3 regions of the Clostridium malenominatum genome follow, and region 2 is predicted to be linked to each of the others. Evidence: riboswitches for the same ligand, from Rfam matches in the RefSeq annotation. Region 2 holds a riboswitch; each other region holds the start of a gene.
What was found. A riboswitch is a leader RNA that binds a small molecule or an ion and turns the genes downstream of it on or off. The one in region 2 is predicted to bind cyclic di-GMP.
Positions count from the first base shown of each region.

Region 1: linked by a shared signal. The riboswitch ahead of ABDZ69_RS16615 (transglutaminase-like domain-containing protein) and the one ahead of ABDZ69_RS12780 (DUF5667 domain-containing protein) in region 2 are both predicted to bind cyclic di-GMP.
Region 3: linked by a shared signal. The riboswitch ahead of ABDZ69_RS01780 (prepilin-type N-terminal cleavage/methylation domain-containing protein) and the one ahead of ABDZ69_RS12780 (DUF5667 domain-containing protein) in region 2 are both predicted to bind cyclic di-GMP.

Region 1 is NZ_BAAACF010000012.1:178,630-184,109, reverse strand. Features, by position in the region: gene ABDZ69_RS16625 (collagen binding domain-containing protein) at 1-91, shown strand, start outside; gene ABDZ69_RS16620 (class D sortase) at 162-854, shown strand; cyclic di-GMP riboswitch class I at 955-1,039, shown strand; gene ABDZ69_RS16615 (transglutaminase-like domain-containing protein) at 1,053-1,853, shown strand; gene ABDZ69_RS16610 (MFS transporter) at 1,983-3,233, shown strand; gene ABDZ69_RS16605 (ArsR/SmtB family transcription factor) at 3,238-3,819, shown strand; gene ABDZ69_RS16600 (MATE family efflux transporter) at 3,809-5,170, shown strand; gene ABDZ69_RS16595 (hypothetical protein) at 5,239-5,379, shown strand.
Region 2 is NZ_BAAACF010000003.1:189,669-195,148, reverse strand. Features, by position in the region: gene ABDZ69_RS12790 (ABC-F family ATP-binding cassette domain-containing protein) at 1-1,377, opposite strand, end outside; gene ABDZ69_RS12785 (ABC-F family ATP-binding cassette domain-containing protein) at 1,740-3,638, shown strand; cyclic di-GMP riboswitch class I at 3,705-3,791, shown strand; gene ABDZ69_RS12780 (DUF5667 domain-containing protein) at 3,917-5,104, shown strand; gene ABDZ69_RS12775 (hypothetical protein) at 5,256-5,480, opposite strand, start outside.
Region 3 is NZ_BAAACF010000001.1:349,160-354,639, reverse strand. Features, by position in the region: gene ABDZ69_RS01805 (Ig-like domain-containing protein) at 1-728, opposite strand, end outside; gene ABDZ69_RS01800 (hypothetical protein) at 731-1,168, opposite strand; gene ABDZ69_RS01795 (type IV pilus modification PilV family protein) at 1,269-1,706, opposite strand; gene ABDZ69_RS01790 (type II secretion system protein) at 1,829-2,386, opposite strand; gene ABDZ69_RS01785 (prepilin-type N-terminal cleavage/methylation domain-containing protein) at 2,544-3,041, opposite strand; gene ABDZ69_RS01780 (prepilin-type N-terminal cleavage/methylation domain-containing protein) at 3,057-3,512, opposite strand; cyclic di-GMP riboswitch class II at 3,579-3,664, opposite strand; gene ABDZ69_RS01775 (tRNA lysidine(34) synthetase) at 3,799-4,536, shown strand; gene ABDZ69_RS01770 (GGDEF domain-containing protein) at 4,615-5,480, shown strand, end outside.

The DNA of each region.
Region 1 (5,480 bases), on a different contig from region 2:
AAAGACTGGTGAAGGTAGTAATGTAGAATTTTATTTAGTAGGGTTGATACTGATATTTATTGGTGTAAGACTAAGGAGAAAGACAGCATAGTTGATTAAAGGCAGGAACGCATACCTGCCTTTTTCAGTTTTGATTAATAGATTAGGGTAGGGAAGATGGAATGAAAAGAAAAATAATTTCAACAATTATTATAGTTATAGGAGTGTTTGTAATTGCATATCCTAAAATGACAGAAGCATATGTTGATTATAAGCAACAAAAACTAATAAGAGAATGGAATGAAAGTCTATCCATTATAGATGAAGGTTCTATAAATTATCAAGATGATAATGAAATAATATTAATAGAGGAACAAAATACAGAAACTGTAGAAGATAACAAGGAAAATGAGGCTTACAAAGAGGCAGAAGAAAAAAAGAAAGAAAATGAAAGAAAACTAAGGGAAGAATATATTAAAAAGAACATGGAAGGTATGTTGATAATTAAAAAGATTAATTTGAATCTACCTATATTAAAAGGTGCTATAGAAGAAAATTTAAAAATATCCGTAGCAAGTATAGAACATACAGGAAAGGCTGGACAAGAGGGAAATTATGCTATAGCCGGCCATAGAAGCCATACTTATGGAAGAAACTTCAACAGATTAGATGAGGTAGAAATTGGAGACATAATAGAAATTGATAAAGGAGAAAGCCAATATAAATATGTAGTAGTAGAAAAACTCTATGTTAAACCAGAAGAGACTTGGGTATTAAATAGCAATAAAAAGAATAAAGAAATAACATTAGTAACTTGTCACCCAATGATTAAACCAACTCAGAGATTAATAATTAAGGGAAATATTATAGAATAAGTTATTAAAAAATTGAATATATATTGTAATTATAACATGATTATTTACTATAATCATGTTATAATTATAGTAAATATAAATATTTTATCTGGTGGCTTTTCACCGATAATGGCAAATCTAGTGAAAACTAGAGACGCAAAACTAAAGGGCCTTCCTTAGAAATAAGATGGCAGCCAGTTACCGAAGGGAGAGTTTTTTATGTTTAAACTTCGTATAACAAGTTTCTTATTAGTAGTTTTTTTATTATTACCTTCAACAGTTGTTTTTGGACAAGCGTCTCTTTCAAATATAGACAAAAGTCAGTTAAATAGTGGAATTGTTAGTGTTGATTATAAGTACCAAAAGGATGTATCAGCGAAAGTAATGATTAGCAAAGGTAATAAAAGCTATACTTATAATTTAAAATCTAACAATAGATTTCCATTACAGTTTGAAGATGGAGAGTATACAATTTCTATCTTAGAAAATGTTGCAGGGAATAAATACAAAGTAGTAAAAAAAGAAAAAGTTACTGTAAACTTAACAAATAAAAATGAAGTGTTTTTGCAATCAATTCAAATTATCAACTGGAATAAAGATATGGATCCTATTAAAAAAGCTAAGGAATTAACTAAGGATATTAAAGATGATAAGGAAAAAGTCAAAGTAATATATAATTATATTATAAATAATGTTAGCTATGATTATAATAAGGCTAAAAATCTTCCTGTAGATTATGTATCATCTATAGAAGATACAATGAAAACTTCCCTAGGAATATGTTATGATTATTCAGTTTTACTTGCAGCAATGCTAAGAAGTATAGATATTCCTACAAAGCTAATAATGGGATATAAAAACGATATTAAAGCATATCATGGATGGAATCAAGTGTATTTAAAAGATATTGGAAAATGGGTTACTATAGATACCACTTATGATTCTATTAAAAAGGGTAACAAGGAATCAGTATCAATGATAAAAAATGATAGAGATTATTTAGTAGAAAAACAATATTAAGCGCTATTAGGCAGATAGTTTAAATCAATAATTGATGATTTAAATTATCTGCCTTTTTGTTATTGACAAAAGAAAAGCAGGACGTTAAAGTTAATTTAACGATAAAATAATTTTAATGGAGGATTAGTTGTGGAGGTTGCAAAAAGGAAAAGTATATTTAAGGAGTTATTAGTTTATAAAAACTATTCTAAATTGCTTCTAGCAGATTTTATATCCAGATTTGGAGATTCTGTAGATTCAATTGCTTATGGATGGATGGTGTATTTACTAACAGGGTCAAAGTTATTGCTTGGTACCTTATTTGCGGTAAATGCCTTGCCAGGGATAATTTTCAGCCCATTTTCTGGAGTTTTGGTAGATAGACTTTCTAAAAGAAAGGTAATAATATTTGGAGATACAGCTAGAGGAATAGTAGTATTGATTACAGGAGTGATGTTTTATTATAATATTTTAAAGCCTTGGCACTTATTTGTATTTACTTTTTTTAACTCCACTTTTGAGGCCTTAACTTCACCTGCAAAGGGAGTAATAAGTACTCTAATATTGCCTAAAGATATGATATTAAGTGGAAGCTCCTTTTCAACCTCAGTAAACTCCTTTGGAGAGTTAATTGGAATGAGTTTAGCAGGAGTAATTGTAGGAACTTTTGGAATTTCTGGAGCCATAATCATTGATGCATTTACCTTTATTATATCTGGATTAATAGTGGGATTTTTAAAAATAGAAGAGGTAGTAAGCAAAGATAAAGAAGTTAACATAAAAAGTTATTTTGAAGACTTAAAAGAAGGAATTTTATATGTAAAGGGAAAAAGAATTATATTGATATATATTCTTATGGCTGCATTGGTTAACTTCTGTTTAGCGCCCCTTAATGTATTAATGCCTGCATATGTAAAGGAAGTTTTATTATCGGGTCCAGAAGTTTTAAGCATATTAGGCATAGGACTATTGCTAGGAATAACCACAGGTGGCATGGTTATATCACAAATAAGCCATAAATTTAAAAAATCTACTTTAGCAATAATGGGCTTTTTACTATTAGGAGTTAATTATTCTTTAATTAGTTTACCTGGATTTTTTAATAACCTGTTTTCTCCAATTGCGGTGGCAACCTGTGCATATTTCTTCATTGGATTTGGTGTTCCCTTAGTTTCTACCCCAGTAAGAGCGTATATACTAACAAATCCACCATCAAATATTCTAGGAAGGGTTGTATCTCTTATGAGTATGTGCACCCTTAGTGCTATACCTTTAGGGGGAGCCTTGACAGGAGTGGTATCACAATACATTTCAACGGAAGGAATGTTTTTAGCAATGGGAATATGCATAACAATTATTGCCCTAATGCCTTTATTAGATAAAGAATTTTGTAAGGAGTGAAGACATGGAAGATATAAAAATTTTAAGTACTATTGAAGAGATTAAAGCTGTATCAGATCCCTATAGAATGAAAATAATTAAATATTTTAAAGATGAAAATAGAGCCTTAACCGTTAAAGAGTTAGCTGATTCGTTGGGCGAAGTACCTGCTAAGGTGCATTATCATGTAAAAAAGCTAGAAAAAGTAGGGATATTACATTTAACTAGAACTGGAGAAATAAATGGTATAATAACAAAGTATTATGAGTTGACAGCAAAGGTTTTTGAAATAAAAAGTGAAGAAGCTAGTCCGGATATTAAAGGGATATTCTTAGATGAAACTAAGAAGTTAATAAATTCAATATACGAAGAAAGTAAAAGTATAGTTTTTAAACAACTAGATGAAGACAGAGAAGAAGATTTCCCACAAACCATAAGATTAAACTCTGTATACTTAACAGAAAAAGAGTTTAAAGAGTTTAAAGAATATGTAGATAGATTTTGTAAAAATCATATCAGTAAGAATAGGAATGCTTCAGATAAATTAGAAGAATATCACTTTTTTAGTACAATATTTAAAGTTAAAGGAGATAAAGATGACAAATAAAAATATTGATTTAGGAACAGGAAGTGTAGGAAAACTATTAGTTAAGTTAGCCCTGCCAGCCATTGTAGCTCAAATGGTTAATGTACTATATAACATAGTAGATAGAATTTTTATTGGTAGAATGGCAAATGGAGAGTTAGCTATGGCTGGGGTTGGAGTAGCTTTTCCCATAATAATGATAATATCAGCCTTTAGTTCTTTAGTGGGTATGGGTGGAGCGCCTTTAGCTGCTATAAAAATGGGGGAAAAGGATAAAGATGGAGCAGAGAAAATTATGACTAATAGCTTTATTATGTTGATAATAGTAGGGGCAGTACTCACAATAATTTTTGCTGTATTTAAAACTCCCATGCTTTGGGCCTTTGGAGCTAGTGATAAGACTATTGGATTCGCTAATGATTATTTAACCATATATTTAATAGGAACTGTTTTCGTTCAAATTGCTTTAGGGATGAACCCTTTTATTAATACTCAAGGCTTTGCTAAAACAGGTATGATTACAGTATTAGTAGGTGCTGTTATAAATACTATATTAGATCCTATATTTATATTTGGGCTTAATATGGGTGTTAAGGGAGCAGCATTGGCTACTATCATAGCTCAAATAGTATCAGCTCTATGGGTTGTCGTATTTTTATTTGGAAAGAAAAGTATAATAAAAATCAGAAAAAAATATTTTATTCCAGATTACAAAGTTGTATTATCTACCATGGCTTTAGGGATATCGCCCTTTATAATGCAGTCTACTGAGAGTTTAGTATTAATATCACTAAATAATAAGTTGCAAGTATATGGGGGAGATTTAGCAGTAGGAGCCATGACAATAATGAGTAGCATTATGCAGATAGTATTACTTCCACTTATGGGATTAACTCAAGGGGCTCAGCCTATTATAAGCTATAATTTTGGTTCTAAACAGTTAAATAGGGTAAAAGAAACTTTTAAACTGTTATTAAAAAGTTGTCTTACTTACACAGTAATTATGTGGGCATTACTTATGTTATTTCCAGGAACCTTCGTAGCTATATTTAATAATAAACCTCAACTTGTAGAAATTACATCATGGAGTATAAGAATATTTTTTGCAGGAATTTTTTTGTTTGGAGCACAAATAGCTTGTCAACAGACATTTTTAGCCTTGGGACAAGCGAAAATATCTCTTATGCTAGCATTGCTTAGAAAAGTAGTATTATTAATCCCACTTATTTTTATACTTCCAAGGTTTTTTTCAAATAAATTAGGTGGGGTTTTAATGGCAGAACCTATAGCGGATATATTGGCGGCGCTTACAACTATTGCTTGTTTTAGAGCTTTTTATAGAAATATATTGGTAGATAGTAAAGGAAGGTAATGTTTAGAGCAAAGTAGCATAAATTTTCTCTAACTGGTGATTCTAGTACTAGAGAAGGAGGGGTTTTTATGGTTAATAAACGTAAAACCACTAAGAAACAAATGGCCTCATTAGGTTTGAGAAAAACTGAAAATGGTGATTATGATTATATAAATCCTGAAGAAAGAACACAATCAAAATATAAGAGTATAAGAAAAGAGTCTAAATAAGACTCTTTTTTGATTTCATATGTCATTAAGTAATTATATGTATTTTTTAACGTAGTGACATTTAGACATAAAAAATCCACACATAAAAGTGTGGATAACAG
Region 2 (5,480 bases):
AGTTTCTCTATTAATTAATTTACATAATCTAACCTTAGCTTGCTCTCCTCCGCTTAGCACTACTACTTTACTTTCTATGTGCTTTGTAGTAAGTCCGCATTTAGCAAGGGCAGCACGAACTTCGTATTGAGTAAAGGAAGGGAAGTCCCCCCACACTTCTTCTATACAAGTCTTGTAATTGGCATCTTTAATTTCCTGCTCAAAGTATCCAATGTGAAGATAGTCACCTAATTCTACTTCACCAGACAATGAAGGAATTTGACCTAAAATACTTTTTAAAAGTGTAGTTTTTCCAAGGCCGTTTGCTCCTATAAGAGCAATTTTTTGTCCACGTTCCATACGAAGATTTAAGGGACTAGATAAAGGCTCATTATATCCAATTACTAAATCCCTTGTTTCAAAGAGCATTTTTCCTGAAGCCCTAGCTTCTTTGAAATTAAATTCTGGTTTTGGTTTTTCCTTTGAAAGCTCTATAACTTCCATTTTATCAAGCTTCTTTTGTCTAGACATAGCCATGTTTCTAGTAGAAACTCTTGCTTTATTTCTAGCAACGAAGTCTTTTAAGTCATCAATTTCTTGTTGTTGTTTTTTGTAAGCAGCTTCTAATTGTTGTTTTCTTGCTTCATAAACCTTTATAAAGTCATCATAGGTTCCAACATAACGATTGAGTTCTTGATTTTCCACATGATAAATAAGGTTAATAACGCTATTTAAGAATGGTATATCATGAGAAATTAAAATAAAAGCATTTTCATAAGCTTGAAGATAACGCTTAAGCCATTCTATATGTTGTTCGTCTAAGTAGTTAGTAGGCTCGTCTAATAGAAGGATATCAGGTTTTTCTAGTAATAATTTAGCTAGTAAAACCTTAGTTCTTTGACCACCACTGAGATCACTAACATCTTTGTCAAGTCCTATATCAACTAGCCCCATTCCCCTTGCTACTTCATCAACCTTTGCATCTATAATATAAAAGTCATTGTGATCTAAGATATCTTGAATTGTACTAGTATCCTCTAATAATTTTTCTAATTCTTCAGGTGAGGCTTCACCCATCTTGTTATATATTTCATTCATTTCTGTCTCTAAGTCAAAAAGATATTTAAAAGCATTTTTTAAAACATCTCTAATTGTCATTCCACGTTCTAGGGCTGTATGCTGGTCTAAATATCCAACTCTCACACGTTTTGCCCATTCAACTTCCCCTTCATCACATTCAAGTTTTCCTGTGATTATGTTCATGAAAGAGGATTTTCCTTCTCCGTTGGCACCAACTAATCCAATATGCTCACCCTTTAATAGTTTGAAGGACACATTATTTAATATAGCTCTATCGCCAAAGCCATGGCTAAGATTTTTAACTGATAAAATACTCATTTTTCAATTCCTTTCTAAACGGTTTGTAATTAAAAAATATACATAAAGATTATATATGATTAGACAATTTTTTTAAAGGAAAATTATAATATTTAATATTTTTTATGTTATAGTGATAGTATAAGTTTTGCATATAGGAAAGCCTTCACTTCACAAAATAAGTCTAATATTTCTGTTGTTTAAAACATCTAAGACTTCTAAACTCGCTTCGCTCAAACATAGAAGCCTTTATACGGTGTTTCAAAGTCAGAAATAAAGACTTTTTAATACTTCTTCAATGCTTTCTACAAAGCAAATCTTATACTATAATTAAAATTAAAGATATTTTATAAACAGTCTAGTGTCAAGGAAAGGAACGTATTATGAATATTATAAGTTTAGAAAATATATGTAAAAGTTATAGCGAAAAGGCTTTATTTAATAATATAAATTTAGGTATTAATGAAGGGGATAAAATTGGGGTAATTGGAATAAATGGCACTGGGAAGACTACTTTGCTAAAAGTTATTGCAGGGATTGAAAGCTATGAGACAGGAAGAATTATAAAAGGAAGCTCAGTAAATATTGAATACCTTTCACAAAATCCACATTTTCATGAGGAAGCTACTGTCCTTGAACAGGTTTTTAAGGGGAATTCTCCTGTAATGACTTTAATAAGGGAGTATGAAAAGGCTTTAGAAGATGAAAATGCTAAGGATAACCTTATTACAAGCCTTACAAGTAAAATGGATAGCATGAATGCCTGGAGCATAGAAAGTGAAGCTAAAGCTGTGCTAACTAAACTAGGTATAACGAATTTTAATGCAAAAGTTGGAACTTTATCTGGAGGGCAGAGAAAGAGAATAGCCCTAGCGTCATCACTAATTACTCCTTGTGAGCTATTAATTTTAGACGAACCAACAAATCATCTAGATAATGAAACCATTGATTGGTTAGAAGAGTATATAAATAAAAGAAGAGGAGCTCTTCTTATGGTTACTCATGATAGATATTTTTTGGACAGAGTTGTAAATAAAATTGTAGAAATAGATAAAGGTAATCTTTATACCTATAATGGTAATTATGAAAACTTTGTTCAAAAGAAATTAGAAAGAGAAGATATGTCAAGAGCTACTGAGGAAAAAAGGCAAAACTTATTAAGAAAAGAACTGGCTTGGATAAAAAGAGGAGCAAAGGCTAGAAGTACTAAACAGAAGGCAAGAATTGATCGTTTTGAAAAATTGCAGGATGCAGCTGTAGATTTAACTGAAGAAAAGATTCAAATTTCTGTAGGTGGAAGCTATTTAGGTAAAAAAGTTATAGAAATTAATAATATAAATAAATCTTATGAAGATAGAAAACTCATAGAGGATTTTAGTTATATATTTACTAGAACTGATAGAATTGGAATTATAGGGCCTAATGGTATGGGTAAATCAACTTTAATTAATATAATTTGTAATAAAATTAAGCCAGACAGCGGGGAGATTGAAGTTGGAGAAACAGTGAGAATAGGACTATTTTCTCAGGAAACCAACCATATGGATGAAAATTTAAGAGTTATTGAGTATATAAAAGAAGGTGGAGAAGTTTTAACCACAAAGGAAGGACTTAAAATAAGTGCCTCTCAAATGCTAGAAACCTTTTTATTCACTCCCTCAATGCAGTGGACTCCTATTTCTAAGCTTTCAGGGGGAGAGAGAAGAAGATTGTACCTATTAAGAGTTCTTATGGAAGCTCCTAATGTATTGTTTTTAGATGAACCTACAAATGACTTGGATATTCAAACCTTAACAATATTAGAAGACTACCTTGACAATTTTCCAGGAGCAGTTATGGCGGTTTCTCATGATAGATATTTTTTAGATAGAATGGCAGAAAAAATATTCTCCTTTGAAGGATATGGAAAAATAGTTCAATATACAGGAAACTATTCTGATTTCAAAGAAAGTAACAATAATGTTCCAGTAGTTGAAGTAGAAGATAAAGTTAAAAGTATTAATATAGAAAGAAAAAAAGATAAAGCTTTAAAATTTTCTTATAAGGAACAGAGAGAATATGATGAAATTGATGATGTGATTGCTACAATTGAATTAAAATTAGAGGAAATTGAAAGTGAAATCACAAATTCCTCTACTAATTATAGCTTATTACAAGAACTATTAGAGAAAAAAGAAGAATTAGAAAAACAATTAGAAGAAAAGATGGAAAGATGGGTTTATTTAAATGAAATAGCTGAAAAGATTCTTCAAGAAAAGAGTGATAATTTCGATAAAAAATAATATTAAATTATTATTGTAGACATGTAATAACAAAAAAGTTATAATTAAATTAAATATAGAATTAAAATCCGACAAAGGCAAACTTAGGGAAACTTAAGGACGCAAAGCTAAAGGGGCTAAGACTATGTATAGTTATGCCAGCCAGTTGCCGAAGAGAGTCAATACCACAAGTGTGTTAAAGCTGCTCTTTTGAGCGGCTTTTTATCTCTTCCATTCTTTTATTTTTACTATGGATTTTAGTTCACCAAAAATAAAAAGAATAATAGGAGGTATTTAGAATGAAGAAACTTATTGTTTCAATTACCATGGCTAGTTTATTGTCATTTAACACAGTAGCTCATGCTGCTACAGAGGGTGTACAAGTAAATCCAGGAGTAACACCTGATAGTATTTTTTATACTGTTGACAAGTTATTCGAAGATTTGCAATTATCCCTAGCATCTAATACAGAAAAAGAGGCAGAGCTTTTATTAAAATTTGCAAAAGAGCGTCTTGCTGAAGCTAAAGAAATGACTGCTCAAGAAAAGAGCGAATTTGTACAAGCTGCTATTGAAGATTATATGAAAACAATAGGTGAGGCTCAGGAAAAAGTAACAGAAGTAATTACAAATGAAAATGTAGATGAGGAAGTAAAAGAAAAATTAAACACTGAATTAGAAGAAGGAGTTCAAATTGATGAAGAAGTCAAGGAAGAACTAAGTGATGATAAAAAAGAAGAGTTAGATGAAAAAACTGAAGAAGTGGTTTACACTGCAAAGGTTGTAAAAGATATTGATAAAACAGTTGTACAAACCCTAAGAGAACAAGGACTAGGTTTTGGACAAATAGCTAAAATTGCTTCACTATCAGAGGCTAGTGGAAAGTCAATTGATGAAATATCTGTTCTTATTACAGAAAAAGGTATGGGATTAGGAAATATTGCAAAGGAATTAGGAATTCACCCTTCTGGAAAAGGAAATTGGGTAAAAGATAAAGCTGATAAAGTAGAAGAAGATAAAGATGATGAAGAAGATGTAGATGATATAGAAAATAATGATGATGTGGAAGATACTGACGACGTAGAAGATAATGATGAGGATAAAAAAGAGCCTGTAACAGAAAATACTACATTAGTACAATTAAAGACCCAGGAAAATACCAAGTTACCAGAGGCTAAAAAGTCAGAAATTGAAAAAGAAGCAGAGAATAAAAAAAATGAACTAAAGAAAAAAGAAGAGGAAAAAAATAGAGAAGAATTAAAGAAACAAGAAGAAGCTAAAAGGGAATTGGAAAAACAACAAGTTGAATTGAAGAAAAAAGAAGAAGAAAAAGCTAAAGAGGAATTTAAGAAACAGGAAGAAATAAGAAAAGAAGAAGAAAAGAAACTTAAAGAAGAAATAAAAAATCAGGCAGAAAAGAAAGTTAAAGAAGAAAAGAAAGTTAAAGAAGAAAAGAAAGTTAAAGAAGAAAAGAAAACTAATAACTAATTTTTGTGGTTGAAGATAACCTCCGCAAAAAAAGGTTTAAGCCGTATATACCTAGTGTATATACGGCTTTTTAATTCCCTGAAAAGGATTTGTAAAGTGATTCCAATTATTATTCTTGTATATGTTTATCAATAAGAGATAAATTAATTAATTACCTACAATTTAACATTTTTTCCTGGTTATCAAAAATTCTTACAAATTTAATTGCATAGATATCACACATTAACTGATCGTTAGTACCAGATTCTCTAATAACAATATAACTAATACCAACTTCGAGAAGCACGCCTTCACGGTCGATTAGCATATTAGTTCCTATCAAAAACTCAATTTTAATATATTTTCCAATTTGCGTTTTTAGCCATCCTTGAGTATA
Region 3 (5,480 bases), on a different contig from region 2:
TCTGGAGCTAAAGCTGTTACAGCAATAACATCCTTATTTATCAATGGTGAATTTAATGTGACTATATAATGACCACTACCATCCGTCACCCCCGTACCTATTATGTTGCTACCTTTTCTAATGGTAATATTAGAATTAGGCTCTGCAGTTCCACTTATAGTTCTCTCTCCTTCAAAAAGAGGTATATCTATAGTAGGAGTATTTGTTTTAATTATTGGATTGGGAAGCTCTACTAAAGCTACATTCTTTTTTGTACTAACCTTAAAATTAGTTACTCTATCTTCATTAAATTTATCCTTATGAGTAATTGTAACATCGAATAAGTTTTCCAAACTTTCTATCTTCAACCCTAAATCAGGAATATTTTCAATCAAAACAAATTTATCTTTACTATCTTGCCTAAATATTTTATATACTTTTTCCCCTTTTATTTCTCCTAATTCTTCTCTAATATACTCAACTTTATTTCCTTTTTCTTCTATGGAATATAAAGTACTCCCTGTATCAAATTTAGTAAGCTTATCACTGCTCTTTAAATCCTTAGTAATCCATTCTACTGCTAATCTTATATCATTTTGTTTATTTACATTGTTTATTCCTTTATTAACAAATAAGGTAGAGGAGTGCATAAGAGAATAGGAGGTACCTACAACGAAAGCAAATATGCCTATAGCTATAACAAGTTCTACTAGAGTAAATCCTTTTTTATAGCTTTTTCTCCTCTTCATAATCATCCCTCTTCCCAAGTAATTATATCTCCAGTTTGTAAATTAAATTGTACTTTTATAGTATAATTAACGCTACCATTAACTATAGCCCGGGAAATAATTTCTCCTATTTTGCTTTCTTTATTTATATTTCTGTAAGAATAGTCATAATCCCCTATGCCATCTATCTTTCCTAAACCATTAAAATCTTCCACCTGAGGGTCTGGTTCTTCTTCCGTAGGAGTCAAATTGATAAGTTTATTATTGTAAAGATAAAAAACCTCCTCAACTCCTGCTTCCGCCAACTTTTTGACAGCAATTTTCTCCCTTGACCTTTTATTAATAACAATCTCATTATTTATAGATATAAGAAGGGCTGCACTTAAGCTTATAATAACAATACCCACAATAATTGCAATAGCTAGTGCATAGCCTTTTTTGTTTTTATTTATAACCCTCACCCCATTTTGAGTTTTTTAGATTTTTAGTGTTTTAGTTCCTTAGTTATAGTGGAAATTCCTACGGAATTTCTTCATTATCTATTGTCTAAAAAATTATTAACTAATTAACTAAATAAAGTTTCGTTCCCATCTTTATCAATTTTCCGTCCTGAGGTTTAACTTCCATAATAATATCTATAAGTTCTCCCACTTCACTGCTTTCTGTTATAGTCAGTCTAATATATACATCATATTTTATGTTATCTTTAATATGGGTTTTAAAATATCTTCCTTCAGTTAAAGTAAAATCCGATGTTTTAATAAAACTCTCTAGGGTAGCAAAATCTTTTATAGAACCGCTTTCTTTATTAGATTTTATCACTTCTAAATAGTTTTGAGCAATAATACTGCCTTCTAAACTTTGCTTATTACTATTGCCAACTTTAATACTTGAATAAGCTACTGTGGAAAAAATAGCCACAGTACCCATTATTAATACCATAGCTATAATTACTTCTACTAAAGTGAAACCTTTTTTGCTTTTGTTTATTTTAATCATGTAATCAATCCTTCTTTAAGATGATTAGGTTTTTAAATTTTTAGTTGGTTAGTTAGTGTGGAAATTCCAAAGGAATTTCGTCCTAAACTATTTAACTAAAATACTATCAACTAGGAAACTAGTTAGTATAGCCAGTCCGATATTTTTAACGTAACTTTTTTCTTACCTGGATATACATCATCACTTTGTATACCGTTAGGATTACCATTGCCTACAGCAACCTCAAAAGGGCTTTGTTTTATCAACTGTTCTGCACCCTTTTCCGTAACTCCATGTATAGTTATATATATCCCTGCCTTAACTCCATTTGCATTATTATTACTACCATCTGTAGTTGGCGCCCAAGATTCATAATCATAAGTTCCACTCCATGCAGTTTTTTTGCTTAATGGAGCATCTAAATATGGCCCGTTCCATCCATTGGGTAATGAAGAAGGTGTTATTCCAAATCCAGGATCTTTTCCTTCATTTACATCACCTGGAAAACTCCCTACATCTGCATAATATTGCAATGCCGCTGTCTTAAAAACTTTCATATCATTAATAGTTCTGCTAACCTTAGACTTTTCTATGGCAGTAAAGGCTTTTGGAGCTATAATAGCTGATAAAATTGCAATAATTGCTATTACCACAAGAAGCTCCACTAGAGTAAAAGCTTTTTTATGTTTTTTTAAACGCATGATTTTATCCATCCTTTTTTTATTAGTTTTTTAGTTTGTTAGCTGTAGTGGAAATTCCCTAGGAATTTCATCTCGAACTATTCAACTAAAAAACTATTAATTAGTAAACTGAGAAAAAAAGCATTAGAGCATTAAAGCCCTAATGCTTTTTTGAATGTTATTGTTCGGAGATTATGATGTATACAATGTCTGAATTTGAATTATATCTAACTATACCAGTGTTTCCATTTTCATTTCCATCTAAATCAGCATCAAGTCTTTGTATTGCTTTTGCTGGCACTTTATTTAATTCTAGATATTTATAGTTTTTATTGACCTCTGGAGTAGTTACTGGCAAACTATCATTCTCTACTCCTACATTATTTTTAAATGTATAAGTTCCACCCCAAGGATTTTTACTTGGCCACTTTTCTAAGTAATCAGTTACAAAAGCTGGATTCGCATTTGTAGCTGGAGTAGTAGCCCATTGTCCATTATCTGCATAATGACCCAATGCTGCTGTTTTAATTGCTTTATAGTCTGACTCTGCTGTAGCTACTTTACTCTTTTCAATTGCTTTAAATGCATTTGGTGCTATTATAGCTGCAAGAATTGCAATTATAGCTATAACTACTAGTAATTCTACTAGTGTAAAACCTTTTTTAATATTTTTCATAATTAACACCATCCTTTATTCAGAAATAATAATTGTTACTGTCGTTGGATATGATGTTGTGTATGTCACACTTCCACCTACATTACTAACAGTTCCATCTAAGTCCAAATCTATTTTTTCAGCTGCACTTTTAGGAACATTAGTTAATTTTAAAAATTTACCACTTGCACCTAAAGCGTAAGTCCCACCCCAAGGATTTTTACTAGGCAACTTTTCTAGATATGAACCATTCCATCCAGCTACGGGTGGATCGCTAGTTAAATTATCCATACTTGCTGGCCATTTACCTGTATCCGCATAATAATTAAGCGTCGCTGTCTTAACCGCTCTATAATCCGACTCCGCTGTTGCCACCTTACTCTTCTCTATTGCCTTAAATGCATTTGGTGCTATAATCGCTGCAAGAATAGCTATGATTGCGATAACTACTAGTAGTTCTACTAGTGTAAAACCTTTTTTAGTTCTTTTCATATTTTACCCATCCCTTCTATTTTTTGTATGTAAAATTCTATAAAAAAACCTATATTCATAGCACTATGAATATAGGGTAGGTTGCATCACTAACTCCATGCATGTCCAAGATGCCCAAATACAACATGCACTTCTCCGTTCCCCTTAATAATTAATATTAGTTGATTATTATTTTACCATCTTTATTTTGTAAAAACAATAGATAATATATGGACAACTTGCCTATATTATTATATCATTTATAAATATTATGTACATGTAAAATTTACCGAGAGGAAGGAAATTTATGATAATTTTTCAACGAAAATATAATAGAATGTTTCTCAAAAATGCTAGAGAAGCAATTTCCACTTATAACATGATAGAACCTGGCGATAGAGTTGGAGTTGGCCTTTCTGGTGGTAAAGATAGTATATTTTTATTATACGTTTTAAAGCTTATTCAACTTACCGCTATAAAGGATTTCTCTATAATTGGAATAAATATTGATATGGACTTAGGTATGGATCTTTCTCCCTTAAAATCCTTTTGTGAAGAAAATCATATACCTTTAATTATAGAAAAAACTAATATTGGAGAAGTAGTTTTCAATGATAGAAAAGAAAAAAATCCTTGCTCCCTTTGCTCTACCTTAAGAAAAGGCGCTTTAGTTAGAATTTGCGAAAGTAACAATATTAACAAATTAGCTTTAGGTCATAATAGTGATGATGTTATAGAAACTTTATTTATGAATATTTTAAAGGTGGGGAAACTTGGAACCTTCCACCCAAATATACATTATAAAGATAAGGGCATTAATATAATAAGACCTTTAGTTTACATAAGAGAGGATTTTATCGAAAAATTCGTTAAAGATAATAATCTTCCCGTTATTAAAAGCCTTTGCCCTGTAGATAAAAAAACTACTCGTGAAGAAATGAAAAACATCCTTATAAAATTAGAAGAAAGTTATCCCGATGCTCAAAGAAAAATACTAACATCATTAACAAATCTAGACATGAAAAACCTCTGGGACCAGAGGTAAAATTAACCTGTAATTAACAAACTTGCCTTTAGTTATAACATAGCTTTGATATACTATGTGTTAAATAGGGGTGATATATTGAATAATTTTTTTCACGAACTGGAAAATATACTAATTAATGAAGCTATAAGCACTGTATTTCAACCCATAGTTTCTCTTAAAGATGGCAGTATTTTAGGCTACGAAGCTTTGTCCAGAGGTCCTAAGGATTCCCCCTTAAATTCTCCTGATAAGCTGTTTAGCTGTGCAAAAGAGTATAATAAGCTTTGGGAAATCGAAAAGCTTTGTAGAGTGAAAGCCATAGAACGAAGCAGTAAAATCAATAAAAATACCTATTTATTTTTAAATGTGGATCCTCACACTCTAAAAGATGAAAAGTTTATAAAAGGATTTACAAAAGAATTTTTAAGAAAACATGACATCTCTCCGAATATAATTATATTTGAGATTACTGAGAAAACATCTATAGATGACTATAAAAGTTTTAAGCATGCCTTAAATAATTATGTTGAACAAGGCTTTAAAATAGCTATAGATGACACTGGCGCTGGATATTCTGGATTAAGAACCATAGCTGAAACTAAACCTAATTATATAAAAATTGATATGGATATAGTTAGAAATGTTCATGTAGATTCCTTTAAACGTTCATTAATCAAATCTTTAGTTTGCCTTTGCGAAGATACCAATATAAAATTAATCGCAGAAGGCATTGAAAACATGCATGAACTTAAAGAGCTTATTGAATTGGGAGTTTTTGCAGGACAAGGTTACTTTATTGAAAAACCTCGAGAAGGTTTTCAAGACATTGATGCGCAGATTAAAAATTTAATTAGTAAATTATTTAGGGAAAAGAAAACTTATTCTGACTATCATAAACGGAATATAATAGGTGATATATCCTCTTATTATCCTCCCTTCAATACAGATACCTCTTGCGGATT